4 regions of the Corynebacterium drakensteinense genome follow, and region 3 is predicted to be linked to each of the others. Evidence: predicted binding sites of a transcription regulator. Region 3 holds the regulator's gene; each other region holds the start of a gene.

Region 1 (7,708 bases), on a different contig from region 3:
CGGTCCCGGGGCAGGTACGGGAGAGGAGATATCTTCGCCAGCGTATTCGCCGTCACCTGTGTCGGTGTGCGTTGCCTCTGCGTCTGGGCTGGAGCCCTCACGTGGACTCGGTTCAGCATCATCCAGCGGCAATTGGGCGGTCGCTTCGGGCAGCGGAGAATCCGCGAATGGAGTATCCACCGCCGCGCGGTGAGCAGCCGCATTTTCCGGGACGGGCACTGCGACATGCGGCAGGTGCAGCTCGTTGGCGACGTCGTCAAGCGCATCTAAAAACTCGCGGGCATCGCGGAAACGCTCGTCCGGGTTGCGGGTCGTGGCGGAAGCGACCAACGCATCAAACAGTGGGGGAATGCCGTCAATCAGGTCGGAGGGCGCAGGCACGTCGTTATGCAAGCGGGCCAGAGCACGACCCAGCGAAGTCTCGCCGACGAAGGGAACCTTGCCGGTGAGCAACTCGAAGAGCACGATGCCGGCGGAATACACGTCGGTGGCTGGGGTGATGCGGGTGCCGTCGACTTGCTCCGGGGAAATATAGGACACAGTGCCGACGATTTGGTTCGAGGTTTTCTGCGGATTATTCATTGCACGCACCAGACCGAAATCGGCGAGCTTGATGCTGCCGTCGGCGTCGATAAGCACATTGTGCGGCTTAATATCGCGGTGCACCAGGCCCTTGTCGTGGGCAACCGCCAATCCCTGCAGCACGGATCGCAGCATGACCGACGCTGTTGCTGCATCGAGGGGGCCGGTTTCGGCCAGCAGTTCGCCCAGCGTTCCTCCTGTGATCAGTTCGGTGATCAAAAAGATGTGTTCACCAGCGGAGGAAAAATCATAGACGCTGAGCACATTCGGGTGCCGCAACTGTGCCATGGCGCGGGCTTCGCGGGTGAAGCGGTCGCGCGAGATTGGATCGTCGAGATAATCGCCGTCCATGACTTTCGCTGCGACTGCCCGTCCCAACCGCAGATCAAGGCAACGATAGACCGTGGACATCCCACCGCGTGCGATTGCGCGGTCGATGCGGTAACGGGATTCGAGTATCTCGCCGTGAGCCAGCCTAGTCATGGTCTCCAGTATGACTGATAAGCCGCAGCAAGTGTGTATAGCGTGCAGGCTGCCGTGATGGCGTGGGTAGTAGAGTAGTGGTCGTGAAAGATAACGAGAACCAGTCGCGTGAACAATCGCTTGCCCACTTGCTTGCCGACGAAAAACTGCTGAGTTTGCCAGAAGTTGCTGACAAGCTCGGTCTGCGGATTACCCGCGTGCACGATCTGCTGTCGGCCAAGCGCGTGATTGCTGTGGAGCTCGGCGGTAAACGGTACGTGCCCGCGGCCTTTTTCAACGATAAAGACGCGATTAACAAGCACGTCGCTGGCGTGATCACGGTGCTTTCCGACGGCGGCTTCAGCAACGACGAGATTTTCCACCACCTGTTTACCGTTGATGAGACGCTGCCGGGGCGCCCGATTGACGGGCTGCACGGTCACCTCGCGCGGGAGGTTATTCGTCGCGCCCAGGCGCTGGCTTTGTAGAGTCGGCCTCCGCCGCGGCAACAGCGCTGTTAGCGGCGGCTACGTGCTCGCTGGTATTTTCTGCCGGATACGGCACGCGCGCACTCAGCGGAAACACCAGCACGGTCAGAGCCCAGGCCACGGCTGCCGTCGCGAGTACCCACACCAGGTTGTAGAACTGGTGGTTACCGCCCGCGGCAAAGCCCACTGCGATAAAAACCGAGGCGCCGGTGGCGAATTTCCACACCCACATCGGCGGCCGCGCCACACCGACTAACGAAACTAGCGATGCGTAGTACCATGGCAAGGTCACGGAATTCGCGACGAAAGCGACCGAATAGGCGGCAACAATCCCGTGGACAGCTGCGCGCTGGTGTTTCCGGAACACCAACCAGGCGATAACCAACCCGGCGAGCATGAGCAGTGAGCCTGCGCTTCGCGTGAGGGTCAGCACCTGGTTGTAGGTCAAAGAAATATCCGCCAGCCCCAGTACACCACCGACTAGGAAGTCGGTGACCAGCGTTGGCAGTGCTAAAGGGTTGACGACCTTTGAGTTACCAGTTATCTCAGTCAGCCAACCCCACGATGAACCTGAAGCCAGCGTGACCGCTGCGATAACGGCGATGGTTTCTGCTACTGCCACGGCACCGGTAACACCCAGTCCAAGGATGCGTTTGGCTAGCGGATCATGCCGTGCGGTGTAGTGCCGCAGCATCATCCATACGACGAACGGCAGGGCAATACCTGCGGTTGCTTTCAGCGATACCGCGACGGCGATCAAGGCGATGCCGAGCAGAAAACGTTTCCGCAACGCCAGCAAAAGGCCCAACGAGACTAACCCGACCATGACAGACTCGTTATGCATGCCGCCGATCAAATGCAGAATCATCACCGGGTTGGCCGCACCCATCCACAACGCTAGCGCGGGGTTGCCACCCAAAATCTGCGCGATGCGTGGGATGGCATAGACGATGCCAGCGAAGCCGAGCACCGACAACAACTTATAGGCGATGATGCCTGCGGTGACGTTGTCGCCAACAATGCTGGTGATGATCTCGCCTGTCCACAAATGCAGCGGGCCATACGGCGTGGTGGTGTTGCGCCAATCGTGCGAGACCTCCAATAGGTACGGCCCGGGGTTGACAGCGGCGCCATCGTTATACGGGTCGAAACCGTCGCGCAGCATCGCACCCTGCATCAGGTACGAATACACATCGCGCGACGCGAGCGGACCCGCTAATAAGAGCGGAGCCACCCACGCCAGAATGTGAGTGCGCACGCGTCGAGTCTCTGCGCGGGTGTCAACGGACGCTTGTTTGTCAGCGCGGGTGCGCTTGACGACGAGTTGCCGGCCCAACAGTGCCCACGCAAACACCAAAAGGAACAGCGCCACCCAATACACCACGCTGGCGATACCGCGCGCGTGCCCGAAGCTGAGAAAACTCCACCCGAGTGCCTCCAGAATGCCTCCGCGGTTGCGCGCGGCACCTGCACCGAATGACGACAACGTCAGCAGCACAGTCGCGGCTAGTCCAAGCCACAATGGGTGTGGGATGCGAATGCGCGTGGTGGGGTGCTCGTCGTCTGGTTTTGCCGATGGTTTCTGGCGGGGCCGCGTTGCGTCATCGTCGACTATCGTCATTAGCTTTTACGCCTCGTCGCCTTGATTGCTAGCGCTTCCAAATTGTTGCGGACGTCGTCGGCAAGCTCCACCTGGCGCAGATACGCCAAACCAGAATCACGTAGCCGACTGATATGAGATTCAATCTCGTCCACTGCACCGGAGTTGGTGATGATCTCGCGCATGCGGTTAATATCTGCGGTATCTGCGGTGTTACCCAGCATGCGGCGTAGCTCATTGGCGGCGGCGGGATCAGTAGCATCAGCCCTGGTCAGGGTAAGTGCTACGAGCTCGGTGCGTTTGCCTTCACGCAAATCGTCTCCGGCCGGCTTACCAGTGACATCTGGGTCGCCGAAGACGCCAAGCAAGTCATCGCGCAGCTGGAAAGCGATCCCGATATCGCGGCCATACCCACGGAAGGCGGCAATGAGCTCGTCAGATCCGCCTCCGATCGCGGCACCCAAATGCAATGGGCGCTCGATGGTGTAGGCGGCCGTTTTAAAGCGATTCACATTCGCCGCCAGACTGCGGGATTCGTCGGCGCGCGCCTCTAAAGAAATATCGAGCATCTGTCCGCCGATGACTTCTTGCCGCATCCCGTGCCAGGGCTGTTGCGCGCGCAGCAACGCTTGCGGGCTAATCCCGGCCCCGTGGAAGAGGTCGTCTGCCCACGCCAGAGCCATATCTCCCAGCAAAATGGCGATAGAGACCCCAAAATGACTGGAATCGCCTTCCAAATCGAGATCCCCGTGGGTATGAGCGATTTGGCGGTGTACCGCTGGTTTACCCCGCCGGGTTTCGGAGGCATCCAGGATATCGTCGTGGATGAGCGCGCACGCCTGGATGAGTTCGAGCGCAGCGGCAGCCCGGATCACGGCAGCGTGGTCTTCGGTGCCGTCATTTTGGGTGCTCTCGCGTGCGGCTGTGGCGTCGTTTTGTGCGGCTGCAGCCCAAAAACCGGCCCAAAGATAAAGCGGACGGATGCGCTTGCCGCCATCGAGCACGAAACGTTCTAAGTACTCGATCGCTTGGACAACTGGCTCGCCGATACTGTCGAGTTCCCGGCGGCGTTGTGCAAAAAAGCTTTCTAGCGCTCGTTGTACAGCGGCGGGAAGCTCGTCGAGAGCGAGAAACGGCTCACTATGGGCGCGCGATTCGAATACCACGGATTGTCCTTGCGGGGATGGTTGGGGCACACGGCAACAGGCAGCAGGCAACACGTGTGGCGCGTTGCTCAACGTAGTTCGTGCCTGGTTACCGCAATTCTAGTTAACTACTACCAGTGAGCCTACTGGCTGGCAGACGCCGCAAGCGGCAGCGGGGCAGCCAAAATCGCGTATGGCCGCCGGTCACCTGGATAGTGCACGTGCCTGGCGACGTCGCCAAAGCCCAACGAACGGTACAAGCCAAATGCCCGATTGGCTTCGTTGGCGACCTCTGGGGTGGACAGCAAGAGGTACTGTGCCGGAAGATTCCACGCCAGTTGTAAAAGCAGCTGCTTGCCGACGCCATGGCCCTGCATTTGTGGCAAGACATGTAGTTCTGCCAATTCGACGTAACTGGCGAGTTTCTCGCGGTGTTTTTCGGTGCTGCCTGCCCTGGCTAAAAACGCACGAAGGTGGTTATCCCACCAATAACCGCGGTAGCCGAGGAATCCATAGGCCACTCCGATGATGGTGTCGCCGACGGTTGCGATGATTGCGGTGAACCCGGGGTGGAAGATATCACGGCGCCAGGCGTTCACGCGGCTGCTGGCAATGGTTCGTGGATAGTCCATTGCGTCGAGGTAGATGCTCACCAAATCCGGCGCCAGCAGGGAAAATTCCTGGGGGCTTAAACGGCGGTATTCAATCTTCATGCGAGAAATGAGCAATCTTTCGAACAAATATTTGGATCGGCGTGGGTGAGTGTGAGTATCGGTTCATAGTCTTATGTGCAACAGATTGACAGCACCGAAAACTATGAGCTTGAGCGAGGTTGGTGACCATGGCACACGTAATTTCTGCGACGACTAAATTTAACCATACTGGCGGTGTGGCGCGGGCGAAATCGCGTGCAGCAAAAAAGCCTGTAGGTCGGGTTGCTGCTGCCTTGCGCGTAGACGGTGCTGCGATTGGGCGTTACTACAAACTCCTGGAGGCTGCAGCGTCGTTGGTTGTCGAAGCGCGCAACAAACTACGCAGTGGCGATGCACAGCAGGCGCTCGAGTTTGCCTATTGGGCCGGGCTTCGGTTGGCAGGAGCGCGGGTGGCGGTTTCTCCGGTGGATAAACGTCGACGCAAACCCGCCAGCGCTTGGGAGCAGCTAGCTTTGGTGAACAAATCCGGCGAGCAGTGGGCGCAACTTTTTCAGCCATATTCACGTTTAAGTCGGGAAATCGGTTTGGGATTCAACCCCGAGGTTTCGCAGTTGCAAGTCCATGCCCTGCTGAAATTAGTAGAAGAATTACGCGCGGAAGTCTCCGTTGCGGTGCCAGAGCAGTACGATGCGGCTTAGTCTGCTGGCAGCACCTAGAGCTCGAGCGTAGGAAATAGGGCCGAGTGCAAGAAAAGTAGCAATTGCGGGAACTTTAGCGATAGTCTGGGCGTTAACTAGTTAGAAAGCCGAAAAGGAAAGTCAAGATATTGCAGACGGCCGGGGCCAGTAAGGTCTGGCTGTTCGGTGATGGACAGACCGATTCGTGCTGGAACTAAACGTCCCTGTGTCTTGCCGCTAAGCCGCAGGGAATGTCAACCGCCCAACCAGGAGGGACCACCGTGGCGCTGTCAGAACAAGAACAGCAAGCACTCCGTGAAATTGAGGAGTCATTGCTCGCTGAGGATCCAAAATTTGGTTCCTCTGTGTCTGAAGAGGACTCATCCTTTACTGGTTTTGGTGAGGGCGGGGGAATAACACTCCGCGGTGTAGCGCTAGCAGTTGTTGGCTTGGTTGCCGTCATCGGCGGCGCGGCGGCAGCACAATTCAGCCTGTGGTACATAGCCATCAGCATCGTTGGTTTCTTGATCATGTTTGGCGCCGGAGTGTGGATGCTGCGCGGTGGGAACAAAACCGGCAGCCAACTTTCTGCCGCTTCGCTGTCTAATGCTGCTTCCTCATCGTCCGCATCAAAATCCGCAACATCGAAGAATTCGACGGCCTCGCGCAACAATGGAAAGCGGACGTTGGGCGATAAGATGGAAGAACGCTTCCGTTCCCGCTTCGACGAGAAATAGAGCTATCTGCGCTTAGCTTCGCCCCATGGTGATCAAGAAGATCGCCATGGGGCTTTCTGTTGCCCGCACTCGGTCTCCACGCCTCTACGCGGTCTCCACGCCTCTACGTGGCCTGTTGTCCCCACTTTGCCCCACGCTGCTGCATAATGCTGGTGTTCTGCATGCGGTGCGCTCTTGTGGGCGTGCAGTTTCCGGTGGTGACCAGCAATGACGGGATGTGCAAGAGCTTGCTGTATGAAGAATTTAGGGAATTTTCCCCACCGATTTTCTGGCCATCTACCTGCGTAAATGGTTTTTATGTCTAATCGATATGGAAAATGGTGCGATGTTTAAGGTTGATTGTGGGGGAAAGTGGGGTAGAGTGGGTCTAGCCGAACCAACGGCATGAGAAAAACCGTGTACCGGAGGCGTTGAGCGACAGGAGGTCACCGAGAATGTTTCTCGGCACGTACACTCCCAAGCTCGATGACAAAGGGCGTCTGACGCTACCGGCGAAATTCCGCGACGAATTAGCTGGTGGGCTGATGGTGACGAAGGGGCAAGACCACTCTTTGGCGGTTTATCCCCGGGAAGAGTTCGCTGCTCGCGCACGTAAAGCGGCAACGGTCTCACGCACCAACCCGGAGGCTCGCGCGTTTATTCGTAACTTGGCAGCAAGTGCGGATGAGCAGCGTCCCGACGGAAATGGTCGTATCACGCTGTCAGCAGCGCACCGCGAGTACGCAAACCTGTCGAAGGAATGCGTGGTTGTCGGTTCCGTGGATTTTCTCGAAATCTGGGACAAAGAGTCCTGGGCCGCATACCAAGAACAGACCGAGGCTGCCTACTCTGCAGCCGACGCTGACGAAGTGCTGGCTGGCCTTCTCTAAGGCGGCGCACGGAGTGCGTATAAGGACTCTGTTTGAGGCGGATGCCTCTGGTGTACTTCCCCGACATCAGAAACCTGCCTCAAACAGAGCCCTATATGCACCCCACCATCACGAAACTTTTCGCGCGAGGGGAGGATACTAGCCATGGCGAACCCAACCGGACCTGCAGAAACAGATACCACTGCAGATGAATCAACTCCAGAGGCAGTTCGCCACGGACACGTCCCCGTGATGCGCGAGCGGATGGCAGAACTTCTCGCCCCAGCTGTTGCAGCTTCGGGCGGGACCGGAATCTTGGTCGACGGCACCCTCGGGGCGGGCGGACACACCGAGTATTTTTTGCAGCAGTTCCCACAAGTACGGGTGATTGGGGTAGATCGAGATCCCGCTGCACTGCAATCCGCAACTCAGCGCCTTGCGCCATACGCAGACCGCTTTTGCGCGGTGCAATGCCGCTTCGATGAATTAGCAAACATACTCTCGGCAGATACTGCA
Region 2 (7,708 bases), on a different contig from region 3:
CTGCGCACAGTATACTGCGGAGAATAATGTTGAGTAATGTTTCCTTCAAGATCTTGGTGATAAGAGGTCTCTCGTGGAGAAATTATTCCACGTTTATAGCACCGCAATAGATGCCTAATATAATCCTCATCGAAAGATGCAGCATAAGGCGCTAACGAACATAGGTCGAAATCTTCATCTGACCGATTATAAATTCTCTCGTTTAGTTCGTCGAGGGTGGTTATGTTCTGTAAGTATTGGTTGAATCGTTCCAGAAAGTAATCAATCCGTTCTTTCTGTATTTGTTTGCCCAGAGCCCCTGCGCGTAACAATAAAGAGATTTCTTGTTTTTCCCTGTTTTGCTTCTCGCAAGCTGTTGGAGGCGCAACTATCATGATGTATTCGCCTAGCTCGATGAGAAAATCTGAATCAGGGGTTTCCTCATCGAGCAGTGCGTGACCTTGGGCACGTGTGGTATAGCCGCATTCGAACATGCACCGACTGGATGTCCATCGCGGAGCTAAATCCACGACGCAAATCCGTTCGCTCTGATCCAGAAATTTGCTCTCGTATTCCCTAATATCTTTCGTGGTGCGAAAATCTGGGTAATTTGCAGAAGTAGACATGGAATTATTTTCTTCCTATACATTTGGTATCGTCATCGACTTCGGTCTTAAATACGCCTCGGAGTGGATCGCCAAAAGCTAGTTCGATCACTATTTGGGTAGTTCCTTGATAGGGCCTGACCCCCGGTGTGTCCACTTTCCGGGGGTCAGGCCCGTTTCTTGTGCAGTTGTCTCATCAATATTTTGCTCAACTGTGCGAAAAAACTCTTGCATTTCTTCAACTTCTTCTTCTGAATAGCCGCCTACTCCGTCGACCGAAAGCGGGGGAAGATCACTGGCAAGGGTGACGGTCTCTGGGGCTTGGCTAGCTGGGACCGAAGGATCCGCATAAGCGATATTTGTCGTTGTAACAGACCCGATAAGCGCTAGGAGCGCCGTGAGCGTTGTGAAAAGATGCCGTTTTAACATGTGAGCCCTCATGTCTGTTTGTTATCTGTATCTCAGTTTATTCAAGTATGCCAGATGAAACATATTTGGTGTGGAAACTTATGGATTTATGCCAATAGGTCGGAGGAACCGTTACCTGGCGAGGGTCTAATTGGAGACATTGTGCCCTTCCACTCTGCAGGACTCTATGTCTAGAATGAACGCAATGGACGATGCACTGATAACCAGCACATCGATAGCTGGGGGAACTCTAACGGGAGTAACGCAGATGCTGGTATCGCTATCGCCGTGGCTGCAGATGCCGATTGTCGTGGTGGTCGCAGGAATCGTGGCGGCGGTCTTGGCGACGGTAATCGTGCGCGGTGTGAACTTTGTGGTAGCTGCCTGGCTGTCGTTACGGGGTAGCGTACGTAATAAACCAGCAGCGAAGACACAGGATAGCCAGTCGGCTGCCAAGTGACGGATTAAGCGGTAAAAGGCTAGGCTAGTGGCATGGCGAAGCAGAAGAAGTACCCGCGTTCCCGAGTGCGTTTTGCACTTATTACTTTGCTGGTACTGATTGTCCTGGTGTATTTGTTTAGTCGTTTTTAAGTTGTTTCTAGCTTAAGGCTTCACCGCGAACGCCCGGCATGTGGGCGTCGGCCCGCATTAGCACGTCCGACTTCGGGCAAACGCGGGGTGGGGGAGTACAGTAACCCAGTGAGTAAGTGGAACGGCACGTAACCACCTAGGAGAACTGTGCGAGAAGCCTTCAGCCCCGCGAAATACACCATTGAACCTGGCCAGACGTTATTAACCCTGACCATTGATGCGGTGAAATCCCAGCCCAAGGCCGAGATGTTTAGCCGCCCGAAAAACCACACCTGGGTCCCGGTGAGCCGCCAAGAGTTTCTCGATGAGGTCTACGCGGTGGCCAAGGGGCTGATCGACGCCGGAGTTGGGCAGGGCGACCGCGTCGCATTGATGGCGAATACGCGTTATGAGTGGATGCTCGTTAACTACGCGATTTGGGCTGCCGGTGGCATCGTCGTGCCAATTTATCCATCATCGTCACTCTCGCAGGTGCAGTGGATCATCGAAAACTCCGGAGCGGTGCTCGGCATTGGTGAAACCCAAGAGCACACCGAAATCTTGCGCATGTTGCAGCTTGCCGACGACGGACAGCCGCGGTTGAAAGACTCCAGCTCGCAGATGCGCGCGGTCTACGAGATTAACGATGGCGCGGTTGCGGCCTTAACAGAAGCTGGGAAAAATATTGCTGATGAGCTCGTCGACAAGCGCATCGCTGCCACCGCAACCGATGACGTGGCCTCGCTGGTGTATACCTCGGGGACGACGGGGCGGCCGAAGGGATGCATGCTCACCCACCGCAACTGGAACGCGCAGATTCTGGGCCTGCTGACCAACCCGATTGGCGGTATCGCGCACGCCGGAAAGCATGTGCTGACGTTTCTGCCGCTGGCACACGTGCTGGCGTTTTCGGTCTCTGCAGCCGGGATGATCAGCGGACCGACGCAGAACTTCTGGGGAGATTTCGCGACTTTGCCGACGGAATTCCAGCGCTCCAAACCGAACCTGATTCTGGGCGTGCCGCGCGTGTTTGAGAAGGTGCGCAACGGTGCGCGTGCGAAAGCCCATGATGCAGGACCAATCCAGGGCGCGTTGTTCGATCGCGCTGAGGCTACCGCGATCGCTTATTCCCGCGCACTAGATACGGAGAACGGGCCGTCGTTTGCGCTACGTAGCGCGCATAAAGCACTGGATAAACTAGTGCTGTCCAAAATCCGTGCAGGCATGGGCGGCGAGGTAGACTACTGCATTTCTGGTGGATCGGCGATGAGCACCGAACTGATGCACTTCTTTCGCGGCATCGGGGTGCCAATTTATGAAGGTTACGGTCTGACTGAAACCGCAGCGGCTGCGACGGTGGATTTCGAAGATCAGAAAATCGGCACCGTCGGCCCGCCATTGGGTGGCATGCGCGTGCGCGTCGCCGGCGATGGGGAATTGCAGTTGTGCGGAGACCTGGTTTTCGACGGCTATTGGCGCAACTCGGACGCTACCGACGAAGCCTTCGACGGGCAGTGGTACTGCACCGGTGATCTGGGGGAGATTCTGCCGTCAGGCCATGTGAAAATTGTCGGGCGGAAAAAGGATCTGATCGTGACTGCCGGCGGGAAAAACGTCGCGCCGGGCGGTATGGAAGACGAGTTGCGCTCGCACCCGCTGATCTCGCAGGCCCTGGTAGTTGGCGATGGCAAGCCCTTCGTCGGCGTGCTGGTGACTCTGGATGAAGGAGCGTTAGCGCGCTGGAAATCGCAGCACAACATTGACGCTTCACGCAGCGTGAGCGAATTGGTGCATGATGCGTCGTTGCGCGCGGAAGTGCAAGATGCGGTCAACGCCGCCAATGCCACCGTCTCGCATGCCGAAGCGATCAAGAAGTTCTACATTCTTACCGACGATTTCACCGAAGAGTCCGGCGAGCTGACCCCGACGATGAAGGTTAAGCGTAATGTCGTCGTCGAGCGTTATGCAGACGCTTTGGAGCAGCTGTACTCGCGGTAGCCTGGCTCGTCGCAAAGCAGCCGTCGCCAAGCTGATAATCCGCTGGAATTTTTCCGGCGAGTCGAACCATTTTTGGGTGGTTTCTGCAATAGGCTACAGCGCAGAGAAACTCTCAACTAGCACTTCAGGTTGTGAGGTTCGCAGACTGCCTTGGGCGGTGTTGCGCGCCGAACAGGAGGTGCTGTCGGGGGACAGGGTATTCGGTCGCGACGGTTTAGAAGGAGACAGCCTCGTTATGCGCAAAATCGCTGCTGAGCTGCGCCATCGTGAGCTCACCCAAGAGGTGTACAACATTGGCGACGAGGTGGCCGAATACATTGAGCACGTAATCGAGGCTGTCGAAGATTACGACGCGGAACTCGTCGAGGACTGCCTGGCTGAGTTGGCAGAGATCGTGGAAGATGCGCGCCGTGATTCCCGCGACGTGGTCGGTGAGCTGATCGGTTTGCGCCAGGCATTGGTTTCTGGGGTGGCTTCGGGGAGCTTGTCGGCGGCTGCCGACGGCACGAAGCGGGTGAGCGAACCGGAAGCAGTGACGGCGGAAAGTTTGCAAGCATTTTTCCCATTGTCGGGCCCGCCGGTTGTGGTCAACGAACTGGTACACACGCTGCATGAGCGCACCACACATACCGTAGATTTCCTGCACGAGTTGGTGGAGTACGTGCTCGAACAAACCGAGGCGGTGGCACACGATCTGGATGCGGTCTCCCTGCCGCATTTGTATAACAAGGTCGGACGGATGGCTGCGACGGCGGCGCACGCGTGGGAGACGACGGCTGTGTCCGCGCACCCGGCGTTCGCACGGAGTATGCGCGGGCGTAAACCACCGCAGTTTTTGGAAGAGCGCGCGCGGGTCGATCGCATCGTCGCCAAGGTTGCGGCGAAACGTGCGCGCTTGCGCGCCGCCAGCGTGGGGTAAATTGCGGGGTAGCGCTGAGGCAGACGTGGGAAAACCAATCCTTACAGCTACTTTTCTATAGCGCATCTGTCGTGGTCCCGTGGCGTTGGTATAGGCTTACGGGGTTTGGTGGATTGCGTATTGAGGGGCTTCATGGGAATTGGAAGTACTATCGCTAAGACGGCGCTGGCGGGGATTCTTGCAGCCGGAGGGATTGCTGTGGCGACCGGGGTGGTGCAGGGGAACCCGACTACGGTGACTAAAATTGTTGACGGCGATACGATTGATGTCGAAAGTTCAGGCGAAACCACACGTATTCGGCTATTGAACATTGATACGCCGGAAATTGGTCGCGGAGGTAAACCATCGGAATGCTTGGCTGAAGAAGCCCGTGATTTCCTGAAAAACCGGTTGCCTATTGGAACTGAGGTACGTCTTGAGTTCGATGAAGAGCGCGAGGACAAATATGGTCGAACTCTGGCAGGAGTCTTCCTGGATGACTCGTTGATAAATGCGGAAATTGCAGCAGAAGGTCTTGCAGTGCCAATGGAGATAGCACCCAATCGGCGTTTTTATCCAGAAGTCTCTGAGGCATCCGAACAGGCGAAGTCTGCCAATAAAGGTATCCACAGTGTTGGGCCTGAATGCTATACCGCTGATGCCAAGAATTTTGAGGAGTTGGTGGGGGCACAACAAAAGCTCAATGATATTGAACAAGATCTTCAGGGCATGGTCCAGGGAGATTTGGATCTAACGCGCATTAAGAAAGCGCGGAAAGAAGTGGCTGGGGTTATTAGGGGTCTCGGTAGCTTAAAGTACAAAAAGATCGAGCAATCAGACTTTCAACGCGCTGCATATGGAGACCTTTTCCGAAACGAAGTACATGAGTCGAGTAGGCGTGCGAGTGAACTAAGCACAGAGCTAGATGTGGTGTTCAGGGAGCAAAAACAAAAACTACGCGATGAGCGAAAACGTGAACGGGAGCGGAGCGCTGCAGAAAAGGAATCTGTGTTAGAGCGCGCCTTGGAAGAATTCGAACAATCGTTTGACAGCGATGCTTATCAAGCTCCGTCGCAGGGCTCACCGTCACAGCACCAGCCGCAGAGCCCACAGCCACAGCCCGCTCCGGCGCCTCAACAGCAAACGCCTAATCCCGCTAGTGGTGGCGGTGGAGGCGCTGATGGATATACAGGATGTCGAGCCTATGGCGGGAACTATATCTTAAGCAATATCGACAGTAAGGGTCGACCGTATGCCAAGATCGATTGCACCACCAAGCAGCAGATTGGTTAATTGAGAAGGTAGCCTCACCCGAAGGTTGCGCACTGTAAGGGAAATTGAGAATAGGATTTGAAATTCAAACATATGTTCTGATTTTGTGGTGGTCGTTGCGTCGTATGTGACGGGGTCCCGCTAGCTTATAACTAAGTAAAAACGACCAGGGCATTCGACGGGGTTGGATGCCGAATATGCCAGCAGGGGGAAGCATGGCTGAGTTCACGACACCTAACGATGCTGATGGGGCGCATGCCCCCACTGCGTATTTCACGCATTGCAACCCGCACAGCAAACAGGCAATGGCGATGCTAGAACTGCGCCGCCACAAATATCTCGTGTGGGATCGCGGTATTGACTTCGATTGCGACGATTACGACCAACTCGAATCCTTACTTGCCAAAGATAGCGGGGAAGGCAAACAGCGCGTCGAAGCCATCATGGGAGCCTATTACCGCATGAGTGAGCTGCCAAAACTTCATGCATTAGCCACCACGCTATGGCACCTGGATGTAGAACACTGGATCGCTATCGACCGAGCTTTGTGTAAGGCCGGCGGATACCACGCGCTGCTTTTCGACGTGGTTGATGAGATGCTAGTGAAACTTCTCACCCCCACCAAGCCTGCCCAACGCATGGCGACGAAACGCACCATCACTTCTCGCATTACTCGTGAGATTGATGCATATGATTCCAGCCTGCGGGTCAACGAGAAAAAGAACTCTCGGAAAACTTATACCGTCAACGATCTTTCTCCGGTTATCGCCAATGGTGATGACAGCCATGAATTCCGGTTTGACACCAATGCTGCCACCGCTATCGAGGTGGACGCCCGGATCCGCAACCACGCACAGGAGGCAGGGATTTCTTTACGTGATGCTGCTGTGGAGTTGTTATTGGGCAAAGGCGAGGCAGCCACTCTCACTCTGAATTGTTATCGCGCCAGTGATATTGCCGATGCACCGTTGTTTGTGGAGACTACTACAGGTACTGGGGTAGCGACCTTGTTTGGTGATGCCGCGAACGACCTTGCTTCTCGTGCCACGAAGCACCGCGATATGGATGCGACTATGCACTCAGAAGTTACCGGGTACGTTCCCACCCCGGCGATGCGTAGTGCAGTCGCAGGAAGGGACGGACACTGCCGGTACCCAGGGTGTAATAGACCTGCGGCTGTGTGCCAGCTGGATCATGTTGTGGAATTTAATCGTGGTGGCCCCACCACACCGGACAATCTCATGGCGTTGTGCCAGCATCATCACAATATTAAAACTGATAAGCGGATCCGCCCGATCTTGGATCCTGCCAGTGGCACGGCGGTGTGGTTGCATGCCGATGGCTCGTGGCAGTCAACAGAGGCTGAAGGCCCTCTCGCTGGGTCGAATCGGCGGTGGGCGCAAACCGTGGCGCAGAAAATCGAGTGCTACCGGCAAGCTAGCCGAGAAAACGCGGAGCAACAGCATCGTAGAGAACAGCAGCGCGAACAACAGCGTGAAGAACAGCGCAAAAATCAGCAGGACGAAGAACAGCAGCGTGAGCAACGCGGCGAACAACAAGGCAAACAAGCAGGCTGTCCTCCAGGGATCTTTTCTGCGGAAAATTCTGCAGACCGTTGTACATGGCTGACCAAAACACAGGAAGAAGAGATGTGGGCGCGTAATATGCGGCGGCTAGAACTTGCTTTGGCAGATCGGAGTTTTTCTGCGGTCACGATTCCGCAGTGCCGGGCACAGCTGGAAAAGATTCGGGCAGCGGTGGCGATATTGAAGGAACAGGGGCCCGGTGCCGAGGCAGGTGGCGGCCCGCACGAGCGAAACTCAGACGAGCCGCCGTTCTAAGGTGCACCTGCTTGAGCCGTTCTTACACGCAAAGGGGTGGCCATTCCTGCACGCAGATGCGTGAAGGTAAATAGGTTGAGACTACTACGCCACAACTACGGCGTTAGCGCTCCAGCTGCTTCGTGATCTCTGGCCAC
Region 3 (7,708 bases):
CACCCGCGTTTTCGCACACTGGCTGCACCGCCAGGGCTACGAGGCGGCAAGCCGCTTTAGCATCGCGACTCGCGCCGGGGATAAAGCTATTACGGTTGCTGATACCGACGACGCTGGCCGCGCCCCCGACAGCCAGCAAGCGGTTGTCAGCGTCGAAATGGGCGTCGCAGAAGTCACGGGATTGTCAACGGCACAGGTTGGTAGTGAAAATTTTGCGGGCCTTGCAGTAGACGTGGGAAACCCCCACCTGGCGGTTGTGGTCCCTGGTTGGGGAGCAGAAGAGATCGCTAACCTGCACTTAACTGCCCCGCGTCTGGACGACGAGTTTTTCCCAGCTGGCGCAAACCTGGAAATTGCGACCCCGCTGGTTGCTGGCACTACGCACATGCGCGTATTTGAACGCGGGGTGGGAGAGACGAAATCCTGCGGAACCGGCACCGTGGCTACCGCGTGTGCGGCACTCGCCGAAGCTGGCTTAGGTGAGGGAACAGTCCAAGTGGTGGTGCCTGGTGGCACTGTTGAGGTAGAGATTCGATCTAATGGGGCAACCTTGACCGGCCCGTCAAGGATTGTGGCGCGCGGAACCTTTAGCGTTGAACTACCCGCGTAGATACGTTAGCTGGCGCCGCCGGGGCCCAGTTTGTGTGCGGCGCGCCGGGCTGCCAACCATCGCTCGCGCAGGATCGCAACGCGCTCGTCGGAGATTGTGAGTAAGCGTTCGAGCTGTCCCACGCTCAGGCGGTGTTTTGCCAGGTGCGCATGCATGCGTTTGCTGTAGCGCTGTGCCGTGGAATATTCGTAATGAAAACTCTCAATGTCCGGATCCGTGCTATCGGTATTCAATAGCTCGGGCCGGTGAATGGTGCGATCAGCAAGATGGTCGGAGTCCTGGGAGAAAGCGAAATTATCAAATTCGCTAAGGATATCGTCGAGCTCGTCCAGGGATAATTTGATCGAAGTGCGCAGGGCCTGCACTTCGTTAGACGATGGGCGCAATGCGAGATAAAACCATGCAAGGATTGCCAGGACCAATACCAGGATTACTCCTGGTGCTTTGAGCCACCAGACCAGCAGCAATGCCAACAGCGCGGCACAGATTATGCCGATGCCCTGGCGAGAATTCTCGCCTGAAGGAAGTGCAGCCATAATGTGGTTCGAGATTCCTTTTGCGTTCTGTGTGGGTGCTGGCCTGGATATTGCTGTGCTGTGGTTAACGATACTGTGGTGCGTCTTTAATGGCCACCACAGCCGCAACCTCCGGAGCCACAGCCGCAGCCGCCAGAACCGCAACCCCCAGATGGCGCCAAAATCGCAGCTGTCAAGGTACCGGTGCCACTGATGATTTCGTCGCGCTCCGGTAGTTTATCCAGCGCATCGGCGGAAATGCAGACGTCGAGCGGGAACTGAGAATCCAGCACCACGTGATGGAACTCCTGCCCGGTCAGCTGATTGCGCAGGGTCGTGGATTGCATAACCCGCCCGGAAAAACTAGCTGTTGCATCTGGGGCTTGCGCGCCGCTACCGGAGGCGATGATGTCTGCACCGGGGGATTCCACAGCGCCGAGTTGCGCATCTGGGTGTGACTGTTGCCATGCAGAACCATCAGCATAAACGGAGACGTCGTTGGCAAGTGCTGCGACGGTGAGCTGCTGCCAGGGTTGGGCAGGCTCGTCGGCAAGCAAAGGGCCTTGCGCCAAGTGTGCAGTGACGGTTTGTACCGGACTGCCCGAAGAATCGATGACTTCACAGAGACCGAGCACGTCGTTGATCATTTCCACGTGTGCGTAGGTTTGGCTGAGCGAATTGAAGCCGACGAATGTGGAAAACGGCTCTACAGCCAAGATGTTGAGCTGGGCACCAGAAGTGTCGTTGAATTGCACAAGTTGGCCGCCGCGGACTTCACCGGTGACCATCAGCTGATTGGTGGCGATCGCAGCTTCGACGGCATCTTGCCAGTTGTCGAAGTGCATACCGATCGCAGAAAGGTTGGTCTGTTTCGTTGCCGTCATATTGTCCTATTTTAGCGAATCAGCCAGTTCCTACGAAACCTCGATTTATCGCCGTTCGGCTGGCATAATGGAAGCTAAGATGACAAAAAAATTTCCGAATAATTTTTCTGCTAGCCGCGAGTCAGCGGGTAGTCACACAGGTAACCACGACGACATTCTCGACGCGGCCTTCAAAGACAATGAACCGCAAGATTCGCTGTTATTCAGTGATGCTGACCAGGCGCTGAGTGCGGCATCCGAGCAATCCGGCGAGAACACCACGAACAACTCGAACAATAACGTCGATGATGCTCCCACCACTGGTGATATGGAGTTGGCGGAACGCAACGCTTTTCGACGAGTCTCCCGTGATACTACCATTCGCGCCGAGGACACCACCGACGGTTATGAGGTGGAATACCGCAAGCTCCGACTAGAGCAAGTCATTCTCGTCGGCGTGTGGACAGAAGGTACGGTCGCCGAACTGGAAGCAACCCTGGAAGAACTTGCTGCGCTTGCCGAAACTGCGGGTGCCGAAGTACTAGAGATTTTGTATCAAAAACGCGACTCGCCAGATCCCGGAACGTTTATCGGTTCCGGCAAAGTCCAACAGCTGAAATCGCTGGTGCAAGAATACGGCGCAGATACCGTGATTTGCGACGGCGAGCTCAACCCCGGCCAGCTGACAGCTTTGGAACGCGAACTGGACACCAAGGTTATTGACCGAACCATGTTGATCTTGGATATTTTCGCCCAGCACGCAAAGTCCAAAGAAGGTAAGGCACAGGTTTCTCTAGCCCAACTGGAATACCTCTACACGCACACACGTGGTTGGGGTGGCAGTCTGTCGCGTCAGGCTGGTGGACGTGCTGGTTCCAACGGTGGTGTCGGCTTGCGTGGCCCTGGTGAGACGAAGATTGAAACCGACCGACGTCGTATTCGCGCGGAGATGGCGCGCCTGCGTAAATCGTTGGCGGGAATGAAAACCGCCCGAGAAATCAAACGCGCTCGTCGGCAAGATTCTCTGGTGCCACAAATCGCCATCGCTGGCTATACCAACGCGGGCAAGTCGTCGTTGATTAATGCGATGACGGATGCCGGTGTGCTCGTGGAAGACGCATTGTTTGCCACGCTGGATCCGACGACGAGGAAAGCCCAGCTTGGCGACGGCCGCAGCGTCGTGTTCACCGATACCGTAGGCTTCGTCCGTCACTTGCCGACGCAGCTGGTCGAGGCTTTCAAATCAACGTTGGAAGAAGTCTTAGCGGCTGATTTGATGCTGCATGTGGTCGATGCGGCTGACCCGTTCCCGTTGAAACAGATCACAGCCGTGAACAAAGTCATCCACGATATTGTCGAAGAAACCGGCCAGCCTGCGCCACCCGAGATCATCGTGCTCAACAAGATTGATGCTGCCGATCCACTGGTATTGGCCGAAGTGCGCCATGTGCTTGATAACGACAATGTTGTCTACGTGTCGGCGAAAACCGGCGAAGGCATCGCAGAACTGTCTGGCCGGGTTGAGCTGTTTTTGAATTCTTTGGATACCCGCGTCGTCGTCGAAATTCCCTATACCCGCGGTGACCTGGTTTCTCGGGTCCACGAATACGGTACGGTGCACAGAGAAGAATACACCGCGACAGGAACCGTACTCGATGTGCGTTTACCTGCAATCATGGCAAAAGAGCTAGCCGATTACCATGTAGAGGTCACCGCCAACAATAATGGCTAATCGTGACTACTTCGATTGGCTGGACGCTCCACGGTGATGGCAAGACGATAAACAAAGGTGCCGTTGTTGCACCCGATGAACGGCTTTCGTGGCCCCGGACCATTGGCATTGGCATGCAACATGTCTTTGCGATGTTCGGGGCCACGTTGCTGGTTCCTACCCTGACCGGCTTTCCGGTCAATACCACGCTGTTGTTTTCCGGCTTGGGAACGATGCTCTTCTTGCTCATCACCCGGAACCAATTGCCGTCATACCTCGGCTCGTCGTTTGCCTTTATCGCGCCGTTGATTGCTTCGCAACAACATGGCATCGCAGCGCAGCTGGGCGGAATCTTCGTCACTGGTGCGGTGCTCATGGCGGTTGGCGTGGCGGTGAAAATCGCCGGACGGAAAGTTATTGATGCCGTCTTGCCACCGGCAGTCACCGGCGCCATCGTGGCACTGATTGGGTTAAACCTAGCGCCGACGGCTACAGAAAATTTCCAAACCCAGCCATTGGTAGCGGCCGTGACGTTGGCGGTCATCGTCCTGGCAACAGTCGCTGGTCGCGGCATGGTCAGCCGACTGGGAATTCTCATCGGAGTGGTTGCCGGGTGGGTTTTCGCGGCACTGTCGGGAAATGTTGACGCGGAAGCCTCCCAGGCTATTTCGGATGCTCCGTGGGTAGGTATTCCGGAGTTTCACGCGCCTGAGTTTCAGCTTTCGGTAATTCTGACGACTCTGCCGGTGCTGGTGGTATTGATTGCGGAAAACGTTGGCCACGTCAAAGCAGTTTCGGCGATGACCGGGCGCAATGTCGATCATTTGGCTGGTGATGCTTTGCTTGCCGACGGTTTGGCAACCACCTTGGCTGGAGGTGCCGGTGGATCCGGTACTACGACCTACGCGGAAAATATCGGCGTGATGGCAGCGACGAAAGTCTATTCCACCGCAGCTTACTGGGTGGCAGCAGCGTGTGCGGTGGCATTAGCCTTCATCCCGAAATTCGGCGCGCTGATTTTTAGCATTCCGGTTGGTGTACTCGGCGGGGCAACGTTGTTGCTCTATGGGTTGATCGGCATGCTCGGTGTCCGTATTTGGATGGATAACAACGTCAACTTCAACAACCCTGTGAACCTCACTGCTGCTGCGATCGCGTTGGTCGCCGGCATCGGTAACCTGACCTTGTCAATTGGCGCTGTGGAATTGGAAGGAATTGCCTGGGGCTCGGTTGGCATCATGGTGGTATACCCAATTTTGCGTTGGCTGTATGCCCGCATCGGGGAAGGGCAGCGCTAAAGTCCTAGCGTTCGACGGCTATCAACGTTCGACGACAACGACTTCCACTCCGCGTTGTTCCAGTTCTGTTACCAGAGCGCTTGGGGCCGCGGAGTCAGTGATGAGTACGTCGATATCGCCCACGGTGGCAAAACTCACGAGATAATCGCGCCCCAGTTTGCTGGAATCGCACAGCACGACGGATTTGGCAGCGTTGGTCATGAACGCGGTTTTGATCGCAGCCTCTTGGGTATCTGCAGTGGACAAACCGTGTTCGACGGTCAGGGCGTCGGTGCCAATAAAAGCTACATCGGCGCGCTTCAGCGCCAAATACCGCAGCGCTGCCGGACCCACAATCGATTGGGTCATACTGCGTACAGTTCCGCCTAGCAGCTGGACATTGTCTAATCCGTAGGCAGCGAGATTTAATGCACCCGGCAGGCTGTTGATTACGATCTCGAGGTTTGCCGCCCGGTCTGTTTGGCCCAGAAAATCCGCCAACGAATTGTTGGTGGTGCCAGCTCCGATGAAGACAGTGCCGGTCTCAGGGACGAATCGTAAAGCAGCCGTGGCGATGGCGATTTTTGCTTCGGCAGCCGAACGGTTGCGGTCTGCTAGCGGAACTTCGGAGGTCTGGTAGTTATGCGCAGCGCGTGCACCACCACGCACCCGGTGCACAGCGCCGATCTCGTCGAGCGCTGCTAGATCGCGGCGAATGGTCTCGGAAGTTACTGAAAATCGCTCGGCGAGGTCGCCAACTTTAACCCATCCCTCCACTGCAGCCAGGGAAGCGATATGGCGGCGCCGTTCTTCCGCGTACATCTACGTGCAGGGTCCCTTCTGTCGTGCTGGGCTTCGTGGTCTGGGTGGGGTGTTGAGTGTTCTGCGGTGACAGGACGCTGAACTAGAGCTAGTGGTGCAGATGAGCTATAGCTTGCGCATTACAGAGACTACTTTGCCCATGATTTCGGCTTCATCACCAGGGATTGGGCTGAAGGCATCATTGTGCGGTAACAGCCATACCCCTGAAGAATCACGATGAAACTCTTTGACAGTGGCTTCTTCGCCTTCGAGCAAAGCAGCAACAAACTCGCCGACCTCCGCGACCTTTTGCGAGCGCACAACCACCCAGTCACCGTCAAGGATGCCGGCATCTTTCATCGATTCTCCCACGACTTGCAGCATGAACAGATCGCCGCCGCCGACGATTTCTTCGGGCATGGGGTAGTACGAATCAATATTTTCTTCTGCGGTAATTGGCGTGCCTGCAGCGATCCGGCCCAACACCGGTACGTAGCAGTAGCCGGAGGCATCGCCAGGTGCTTCTGGTGTATCTGTAGATTTTGTGCTGCTCACGACGCGCTTGCCGGGTTTTTTCGCATCCGGCATGTTGCGCACAATCATCGCGCGTGGCTTATTGGGATCGCGCTGCAAAAATCCTTTTTCTTCTAATTGCTTTAACTGATAAGCAACCGAAGATGTGGACTGCAGCCCTGCGGTATCACCAATCTCACGAATGCTTGGCGGGTAACCGCGCAGTATCACTGCATCGCGGATAACTTCTAAAATGCGACGTTGGCGGTGGGTGAGCTGTTCGAAAGTAGGTTTCGGCGCGGAGGTTGTGCGTGGGCGCGGCATACATAGCTCCTAAAAGTGTCGTCAGGGAAAATGCGTGCAGAACATCGTTATGTCCTAACTCACATGCTTGCTATAAAACTTACGTGAGAATATGTTTCCGTGTGGCGAAAATGAGTCTAATGCAAACATTTATCGAACACAAGTACTAGTTTTTCGAACGTGTGTGACAGCCGCGTTTTAACCTTCTTTTCAGTTGGATTGAGCAAACCATTCTGGAAAGGAGCGTGAGCATTAAACATGATGCACATTCACCAACAGCTACGGGAAGCACGACTACCCGCTGCTTCGACGCCGGCCGTATCGATCGTTCCAGCGGCCGCACAATGGGAAATATCACGAGAAACCCATGAGGAATTACCACATAGCTCCCGCTCGGACGGTCATGCACCACGTTATCCGGAAGTGATTTGCACCTTGCAACCGCTGTCGGAAATTTCGGGTGCTCATGGCATCCGTGAAACTGCCGCAAGTCCGAAAACCGGTGGCGAACCGGACGAATCTGGCACCGCACAATTTCCGCCATCCGTCGTCTCGAGAGCACAAACTTCAGCAGCGGCGGTGTCATATTTGCTGGGCGCAATGTTAGGGGCGATTCTGGCTGTCGGCGTTGTGTTCGGGATCGGATAATACCCCTGGGAAACCGGCAAATTCCGCAACCCGAGTTTTGGCGGTAGCATCATAAAAGCAGCAGCAAATTTCTAGTGTGCATTCATCAGTAACTAAGGAGCATTGGCGAGGCCGTGTACTGCCCATTTTGTCACCATGAACAATCCAGAGTCGTCGACTCTCGTTTGGTTGATGCCGGGGTTGCGATTCGACGCCGCCGGGAATGCACGGAATGTCATGGGCGGTTTACGACTGTCGAAAAATCAGTTCTGCTGGTGGTCAAACGCAATGGACTCACAGAGCCGTTTTCTCGTGACAAGCTGATCCGCGGAGTTCACCGTGCATGCCAGGGCCGGCCGGTGACGGAAGACTCGCTCAAGCGTCTCGCCCAACAAGTTGAAGAAACCGTACGCGGTCACGGCAGCTCGCAGGTTGATGCTAATGCCATCGGTTTGGCAATCCTGGAACCGCTGCGGGAGCTTGATGAG
Region 4 (7,708 bases), on a different contig from region 3:
ATGCGCAGTCTTCGTCGGTGTCGTTTACAGCTGCCGGAAATAATTTCGAATTGGCTATTGCCGTATCCATCGGTACTTTCGGAGCGCATTCCGCACAAGCGTTAGCTGGAACAATAGGTCCGATGGTCGAGATTCCTGTGCTTGTCGGGTTGGTTTACGTCATGTTGTGGTTGGGGCCGAAGCTTTTCCCTGGTGACGCAACTTTGCCGGGTATGACCGCGCCGACTACCGGACAGTAACCTGACTGCAGTTGTCTTTAATGACGTGTTGTTCGTATGGAAAAGCCCGGCGATTAAGCCGGGCTGGGCGGTAGTAAAGAGTGCGAACACTAGCGACAGATGAGTTAGCGGCGCATGATCTTCTTCGACAACCAGTTGCCGAAGAACTGCGCGGCTTGGACGATGATGATGATTGCGGCGGTAGCAATCAGTGTGACCTTGTAGTCGAAGGCGCGGTGTCCGTAAACGATGGCGAAATCGCCCAAACCGCCACCGCCGATGTATCCGGCCATCGCGGACATATCGACGATTGCGATGAAAATGAAGGTGTAGCCCAGCACCAGTGGGCCCAGTGCTTCGGGCAGGATCACGCGGGTGATGATTCGCCACGGCCCTGCCCCCATCGCTCGGGCGGCTTCAATAATGCCCGGGTCGATCGAGACCAAGTTCTGCTCGACGATGCGTGCGACCGCGAAGGTGGCGGCGATGCCCATCACGAATGCGGCTGGTTCACGCCCGATCGATGATCCGAGCACGCCGATGGTGATCGGTTGCATCAGAGCCAGCAAAATGATGAACGGGATGGGGCGGACGAAGTTCACCAGGATGTTCAGGATCGTGTAGACGAACTTGTTCTGCAGGATCCCGCTCTCGCGGGTGGTGAACAGGAATACGCCGACCACGAGGCCAAGGACACCACCGACGACCATGGCGAAAGCCACCATGACCAAAGTGTCGATGACGGCATCGGAAAACATCGGGCCCAGGCGGTCCCAGTTGGTATCAGCTGCGGAAATCATCGCTTAATCTCCTCAATGTGGGTGCGCTGGGAAAGTGTGCGGTAAAACTCGTCGATGGCGGAATCATCGCCATTGAGACGCACGGTCATTTTGCCGAAGGATTGCTGCTGCAAGGTGGTCACACCACCGTGCACGATGTTGATGGAACCACCGGAAGAGCGCAGCGTGGCAGCGGCTTCGAAGAACCCAGAATTTTCGGTCAGTTCGATGGTAAACAGGCGCCCGTCGTGAGCCAGCAAGTCATCGGCTTCGATGGCATCGGGTTCGTTGCGCAGGGCAGTGGCGACGAAGCGCTTGGCGACGTCCGTTTTCGGTGCCGAAAACACGTCGTAGATTTCGCCATATTCCACAATCGAGCCGTTTTCCATCACCGCGACTTTATCGGCGATAGCGCGCACGACTTCCATTTCGTGGGTGATCACGACAATGGTGATGCCGAATTCCTGGTTGACCTTCCGCAGTACATCCAGGATTTCTTGGGTGGTCTCCGGGTCGAGCGCGGAGGTGGCTTCGTCGGCAAGCAACAGCGACGGGTTGGTCGCCAACGCACGCGCGATGCCGACGCGCTGCTTCTGGCCACCGGACAGCTGTTCTGGGTAGGAATTGCCGCGTTCGCCCAGCCCAACGAACTGGAGAAGTTCCTGGACACGCTTGGTGCGCTCGGCTTTTGGCACCCCGGCCAGTTTCAGCGGGAATTCGATATTTGCCGCTGCGGTGCGGGAGTTAAACAGGTTGAACTGTTGGAAGATCATCCCGATATTGCGACGCAGTCCGCGCATCTTTGCTTCGGACATGCCGACGATCTCTGTGCCGTCGAGTTTTAGCGAGCCCGAGGTTGGGTTATCCAGGCCGTTAATCAGGCGTACCAGGGTGGATTTGCCCGCGCCGGAATACCCGATTATGCCGATGACTTCGCCGGATTCGACGGTCAAGGTGACATCGTCGACGGCGGTGACCTTCGTAGAGCCCTTCTTTTTGGCGTCAAAGACTTTATTGACGTTGGTGAATTCGATGCGGGTGCCGCGGCGTTCGCCACTTCCGCTAGCTGGGCTTGTACCCGAGTGTGTTACCACGAAAAACCATCATTTCTTCTTAGACGGAAAACGCTTAGTCGCAGCTATGTTAGCCGGGACTAAGCGTATGTCGTTACTAGCCTGCTCGGAAAGTTCGGAGGAATACCGGAAACGTTCCGAATGAGCTGTGCTGCAGCAGCGCTAGCAGCTCCAGTGGTCGCAGTGGGTCCAGGGCTAGCTTTGTAGTTCTTCTTCCAAATCGTCCAGGATCTTCTGCAGTTCTTCACGTGGGCGCTGGACTTGCACCGTGGTTCCGCCGGATTCTTCGAATACGGCCTTGGCGACGCGCTCGTCGTGCCACAGCTCAGCCAACTCGTTCAAGACCGCGTCGTCGACGGCGTCGGCACGAACGACCCACAGGTTAATGTATGGCTCAGCGCTTTCTGCGTTCGGATCGTCGTCGAAGATAGCCTCTTCTGGGTCAATATCGGCCTGGTCCAGGAAGTTATTGTTGATCACAGCTGGTTGGCCCAGACGGTACTGCCGCGCGGTTTCGGAAGCGTCGACCGTGGTGACAGTGACCTTGGAAGCTTCTTTATCGATGTCAGCCACGCTTGGGGTGTACTTCACATCACCGACCAGCTCCACCAAGCCAGCTTCTCGCAGCAGCAACAGTGCACGACCCTGGTTGACGGTGTCGTTCGGGATGACAACTTCTTCACCCTCGATCTCGTTGACGTCGAGGTCGTCGGCACCTTCCCAGAAAAGGCCCATCTTGTAGATTTCGGTGGATACCAGTGGTGCCAGGTCATCGCCGGAGTCAACGTTGTACTGCGCCAAAAACATCAGGTGCTGGAACTTGTTGATGTCGTTTTCACCCTGGCTCAGAGCAGGGTTGGGCTGGGAGTATTCCGCGAAGTTTTCAATTTCGATGTTGAAGCCATTTTCTTCAGCGACTTCTTCGAATACCGACCAAGATTCCAGTGAAGCATCGGTGGTGCCGATGGTAATGGTGTCTTCCTTGGAATATGGGGAATAAGCAGCATTGTCGCTGGAGCAAGCGACTAGGGTGGCTGCGGTTAATGCGGCGGTGCTGCCAGCAATAATGCGGCGGATTTTCATGTCTTTGTGGGTCCTTTCGTGGAAAAGTCATGGACGTCGGCAGCATGCATGATTTCGGCCCGGGTGCATGCTCGGCGCAATGACGTGGAATCTAGCAGATGCTGTACAGCTTTGTCTATATTTTTGTTCAACTAGCGGCGATTAAAGCGTGTGCATTTTCGGCTTATTCGAAAATATATACGCATCTGTGGGTGTTTCTGTGTAGGGTTGCAGTCATGAATTTCAACGGTGGTGCGGGTCTGTCGTGGTCGCGTTTAGAAAGGATTTTATCTGGACGTCCGGTGCCTGCTCCTGCGCCACTGCCGCACAATGCCGACGTTGCTGCTAGCGGTGGTGTCAGTGGGGGGTCTGTGGCTGGAGAATCTGCGGCCTGCTCGCAGCCTTCCGGGCCTGCTTTTGCCGAGTTAACAGCAGTCAGTTCTTATAGCTTTCTTGCTGGTGCTTCTGATCCAGAATCTTTGGTTGAACGTGCCTGTCAACTGGGGTTAACCGCGCTTGGGGTGTGTGATCGTGATGGTTTTTATGGTGCGATTGTTTTCGCGGAAGCTGCCGCAAAAGCAGGCTTGCCGACGGTGTTTGGCGCTCGGCTGAGCCTGGACCATGGCGGTTTGACTGTGTTGGCGCGCACCCCGGAAGGCTATCGATTGTTATCCCGCGTGATGGCGGCAGCACACATGGCTAGTGATGATCGCAGGCCGCGCTATCCCAGCTTGGGAACGCTTGCCGCGCAATTGGGTGGCCAGTGTTATATTCTGGTCGATCATTCCTGGTTGGGAATGATCGATACCTTGATCGAATCATTTGGGGTAGACAGCTTGGTTCTACATTATGAATGTAACTTGTTGCCGGAAGATGCTGACCGCTTCGCGGACTTGGATGCAGCCGCCGACAACACCGTTGCTGCCGGGCAAGGCCTGCGCGCGGTGATCAGTGCAAGCCCGCATGCTGCCACGAGAAACGAGACCCGGCTGGCCAGTGCCAAGGCAGCGTTGGCACATCGGGAATCGCTGGCAGCAGCCAACTGGCACACTCACCCGATGGGGGCGCAATGGATGCGTGATGGTGCGGGCATGTTGCGGCTTGCCCCAGGGAGGGAAAAACTATTAGACACCGCGGTAGAGATAGCCGAAGAGTGCGCTTTTAGTTGGGATATCGTCGCCCCACGTCTGCCACATTTTCCGGTACCCGACGGCGAGACCGAGATGAGTTGGTTACGGAATGTGACCTATCAGCGCGCAGAACACCGCTACCAGTCTTATCCGCAGCAGATCTACCAGCGGGCACGCAAACAGATTGAGCATGAGCTGGGTGTTATTGAAGCGCTCGGGTTTCCTGGTTATTTTTTGATCGTGATGGATATCGTCGATTTTTGCGCCCAGCAGAATATTCTCGCTCAGGGTAGGGGATCGGCAGCCAATTCCGTGGTGTGTTTCAGCCTCGGCATCACTAATGCTGAGCCGATAAGCGCGCAATTGCTATTCGAACGATTTTTATCGGCAGACCGAGATGGCCCGCCGGATATCGACCTTGATATTGAATCGACCCGTCGAGAAGAAGTTATCCAATATGTCTATTCCACTTACGGGCGTGATCGGGCTGCACAGGTGGCCAATGTGATCACCTATCGTCGTAAAGGGGCAGTACGGGATGCTGCTCGTGCGCTCGGATTCCCCCAAGGTGCTGCCGATAACTGGGCGCAAGGAAAGTCGACCCCGCCTGATAATGTGCTGGCGCTGGCAGAAAAATTCCTGGGCCAACCGCGACACCTAGGGATCCACTCTGGGGGCATGGTTTTGTGCGATCGGCCAGTCACCGATGTGGTGCCGACGCAATGGGCAGCGATGGAACACCGCAGCGTTGTGCAATGGGACAAAGACAGCTGTGCGGGTGCCGGCCTGGTGAAATTCGACCTGCTGGGCCTTGGCATGCTCGAAGCGTTGCACCACATGATTGATTTGGTGGCGCAGCAGCATGGGCACACCGTGAACCTGTGGGAGATCGACCTGGCCGACCAGAAGGTCTATGACATGCTGTGTAAAGCCGACGCGGTCGGTGTATTCCAAGTGGAATCGCGTGCGCAGTTGAACACGCTGCCACGGCTGAAACCACGCTGTTTTTTCGACCTCGTGGTGGAAGTCGCGCTGATCCGTCCCGGCCCGATCCAAGGCGGTTCTGTGCACCCGTACCTGCGCCGACGGGATGGGCTGGAAGAAGTCACCTACGACCACCCAGTGCTGGAAAAAGCACTGGCAAAAACCCTGGGAATTCCGCTTTTTCAGGAACAACTCATGCACATTGCCGTCGACGCGGCTGGCTTTAGTGGGGCAGAGGCTGATGATCTACGCCGGGCGATGGGATCGAAGCGCTCACCAGAACGCATGGCAGCGTTGCAGGAACGCTTCATGCGTGGATGCTGGGAAACCAACCAGATTGATACTGATACCGCCTATAAACTGTGGTCGAAAATCGTCGCTTTTGCCGCCTACGGGTTCCCGGAATCCCATTCGCAGTCTTTTGCCTCTCTGGTGTTTTTCTCTGCCTGGTTCAAGTGCTACTACCCAGCGGAGTTCTGCGTCGGGCTGCTGCGTGCGCAACCGATGGGGTTTTATTCCCCACAGTCGTTGATCCAGGATGCCCGCCGCCACGGGGTGAGAATCTTGCCGGTTTCGGTGTTGGATTCGCAGGTAGAAGCCAGCGTGACTGAAGGTGCCATTCGTTTGGGGCTCGGGTCAGTTAAAGGCTTGTCGACGAAAACCGCAGACGCCATCGTTTCTGCACAACACTCGTTGCACCGAGAATCTTCGGTGGCAGATCTGGTGCGCCGCACTGGGGCTTCGGTGAACGAGCTAGAAGCACTCGCGCGCGCCGGGGCGTTAGAAGTGCTGGGCTTGGATCGTCGGCAAGCGCAATGGGTAGCCGGGGTAGCTGCTACTGAGCAACCAGGAATGTTGCCGGGGCTTTCGGCGATTGCTGCGCCGGCGCTTCCAGGGATGAGCGGTTTTGAAATGCTGGCGGCAGATCTAGCGTCGACGGGAATGACTCCAGAGACCCAGCCGATGGAATTATTACGTCGCGCGTTGGCCGGTAAAAACGTGGTGCGCGGCGCAGATTTGTTGCGGGTTGCTGATGGGAGCCGAATTCGCGTGGCGGGCATGATCACGCACCGCCAGCGGCCCAATACTGCAAGTGGGGCGACATTTCTCGGGATGGAAGATGAAACCGGGCTGATCAATGTGATGATTTCACCGGGGTTATGGAAACGGCAGAAAAGACTAGCGCGCACCGCCAAAGCCTTGGTGGTGCGCGGGATAGTGCAAAACGCAAGTGGGGCAGCCACGGTGGTGGCCGACCGATTGGAGCCGCTGGAGGTCAGCGAACTGCTTACGGTGCGCTCGCGGGATTTCCAATAGCTGCGCTCATGCAGCCGAGCTGTACTTATGCAGTGAAGCCCAGCTCATGCGGCCGGGCCGAGCGCATCAGTTGGGATTATTTGCTCTCCGCATCTAGCATCTCGAGCAGTTCTTCGATGATATCCACCGCGTGCATCGCGGAGTAGTAGGCACCTTCGTGGGTTTGCTCATCGGAGCGCACCACGGTCTCGTTCTGTACCGCAGGGATTGTGCCGAACTGTGCATTCGACTGCAGCGACTGCCACGTTGATTTTTCATTGACTAGCGCTACCAGCGCATCGACGTCGTCAAGAGCCTTTGCGATCTCATCGATGTCATACTTGCCGGTCACACCCTCTAAGGCCTCATTGAAAGCCTCGGATGGTTCCGCCCCCAGGTCCTGCAGCACCTGCGAAAGCAAACGCGTGCCATTGATCACGAATTCCTCGCCGTCATAGCTGACTGGTGCGAACTTGTTATCAGCCAGTGCATCGGCATACTTGTCCGACAGTTTGCCGACTCGTTTCTCATAATCGGCGATCAAGCTACCAGCTTTTTCTTCGGTGCCGGTGGCGGACGCAACCAACATCAGATCATCTTCCCAGGTAGCGGTGGAAAAATCACCGATTGGCAGAACCGGGGCGATGTTTTTGAGCTCGTCGTGGATAGGGGTGACATCCTGGACTGCACCGATGATCAAGTCCGGATCAGCCTTTTTAATAGCGTCGATGTCTGCTTCTTCATCACCGGCGGTGTACAGCGTCTCCGCGCCGTCATCATTGGCCTGTTTGATCTCTTCGGCTAACGGTGAATCCAAGTCAAACGCATCGGGTGCCTGCGGATAACCGATGACTGGTAGCTCCAAAGATAGAGCAATATCGAGGTCCCGGCTTCCGGTGAGTACCACGACGGATTTCACGTCGGCAGGCACTTCTACCTCGCCGAGCTCGGTGCCCACAATGCGGGATTCACCATCCTTGTTGGCGGTTTTCTCATCACCCGAAGCAACCGAGGATGCGGTGCTTGAAGCTTCCGAAGCCGCGTCTTTGACAGAATCAGCGGCCTCGTCGGCAGAAGAGCACGCGCTCAAGGTCAGGGCAGCAGCAATGCACAGCGGAATAATCTTTTTCATAATTATCACGTTAGCAAAAAGTCTGCTGCCAAAA

Evidence for each region. Region 3 encodes LexA, which represses DNA repair genes until DNA is damaged. Its sites were predicted from a motif close to CGAACANNTGTTCG; they were not measured.
Region 1: a site for LexA is predicted at 5,011-5,024, ahead of U1140_RS06325 (SAV_6107 family HEPN domain-containing protein). Genes of this name have one in related genera too.
Region 2: a site for LexA is predicted at 5,817-5,830, ahead of U1140_RS07465 (HNH endonuclease signature motif containing protein). Genes of this name have one in related genera too.
Region 4: a site for LexA is predicted at 3,322-3,335, ahead of U1140_RS08125 (error-prone DNA polymerase). Genes of this name have one in related genera too.

What each region holds. Positions count from the first base shown of each region.
Region 1 covers NZ_JAXOFP010000008.1:97,863-105,570, reverse strand. Annotated here, with positions in the region: gene U1140_RS06350 (protein kinase domain-containing protein) at 1-1,065, opposite strand, end outside; gene U1140_RS06345 (Rv2175c family DNA-binding protein) at 1,149-1,532, shown strand; gene U1140_RS06340 (alpha-(1->6)-mannopyranosyltransferase A) at 1,501-3,153, opposite strand; gene U1140_RS06335 (polyprenyl synthetase family protein) at 3,153-4,298, opposite strand; gene U1140_RS06330 (GNAT family N-acetyltransferase) at 4,421-4,990, opposite strand; gene U1140_RS06325 (SAV_6107 family HEPN domain-containing protein) at 5,119-5,628, shown strand; gene U1140_RS06320 (DUF3040 domain-containing protein) at 5,889-6,344, shown strand; gene mraZ (division/cell wall cluster transcriptional repressor MraZ) at 6,779-7,213, shown strand; gene rsmH (16S rRNA (cytosine(1402)-N(4))-methyltransferase RsmH) at 7,445-7,708, shown strand, end outside.
Region 2 covers NZ_JAXOFP010000011.1:18,121-25,828, forward strand. Annotated here, with positions in the region: gene U1140_RS07440 (hypothetical protein) at 1-605, opposite strand, end outside; gene U1140_RS07445 (hypothetical protein) at 1,198-1,452, shown strand; gene U1140_RS07450 (AMP-dependent synthetase/ligase) at 1,731-3,560, shown strand; gene U1140_RS07455 (hypothetical protein) at 3,796-4,479, shown strand; gene U1140_RS07460 (thermonuclease family protein) at 4,612-5,751, shown strand; gene U1140_RS07465 (HNH endonuclease signature motif containing protein) at 5,946-7,571, shown strand; gene U1140_RS07470 (CNNM domain-containing protein) at 7,675-7,708, opposite strand, start outside.
Region 3 covers NZ_JAXOFP010000002.1:121,837-129,544, reverse strand. Annotated here, with positions in the region: gene dapF (diaminopimelate epimerase) at 1-610, shown strand, start outside; gene U1140_RS02005 (hypothetical protein) at 616-1,146, opposite strand; gene U1140_RS02000 (hypothetical protein) at 1,233-2,009, opposite strand; gene hflX (GTPase HflX) at 2,089-3,720, shown strand; gene U1140_RS01990 (uracil-xanthine permease family protein) at 3,720-4,997, shown strand; gene U1140_RS01985 (DeoR/GlpR family DNA-binding transcription regulator) at 5,019-5,798, opposite strand; gene lexA (transcriptional repressor LexA) at 5,904-6,614, opposite strand; gene U1140_RS01975 (hypothetical protein) at 6,852-7,241, shown strand; gene U1140_RS01970 (hypothetical protein) at 7,334-7,459, opposite strand; gene nrdR (transcriptional regulator NrdR) at 7,406-7,708, shown strand, end outside.
Region 4 covers NZ_JAXOFP010000012.1:72,400-80,107, reverse strand. Annotated here, with positions in the region: gene arsB (ACR3 family arsenite efflux transporter) at 1-239, shown strand, start outside; gene U1140_RS08140 (methionine ABC transporter permease) at 344-1,018, opposite strand; gene U1140_RS08135 (methionine ABC transporter ATP-binding protein) at 1,015-2,091, opposite strand; gene U1140_RS08130 (MetQ/NlpA family ABC transporter substrate-binding protein) at 2,266-3,153, opposite strand; gene U1140_RS08125 (error-prone DNA polymerase) at 3,369-6,563, shown strand; gene U1140_RS08120 (ABC transporter substrate-binding protein) at 6,640-7,674, opposite strand.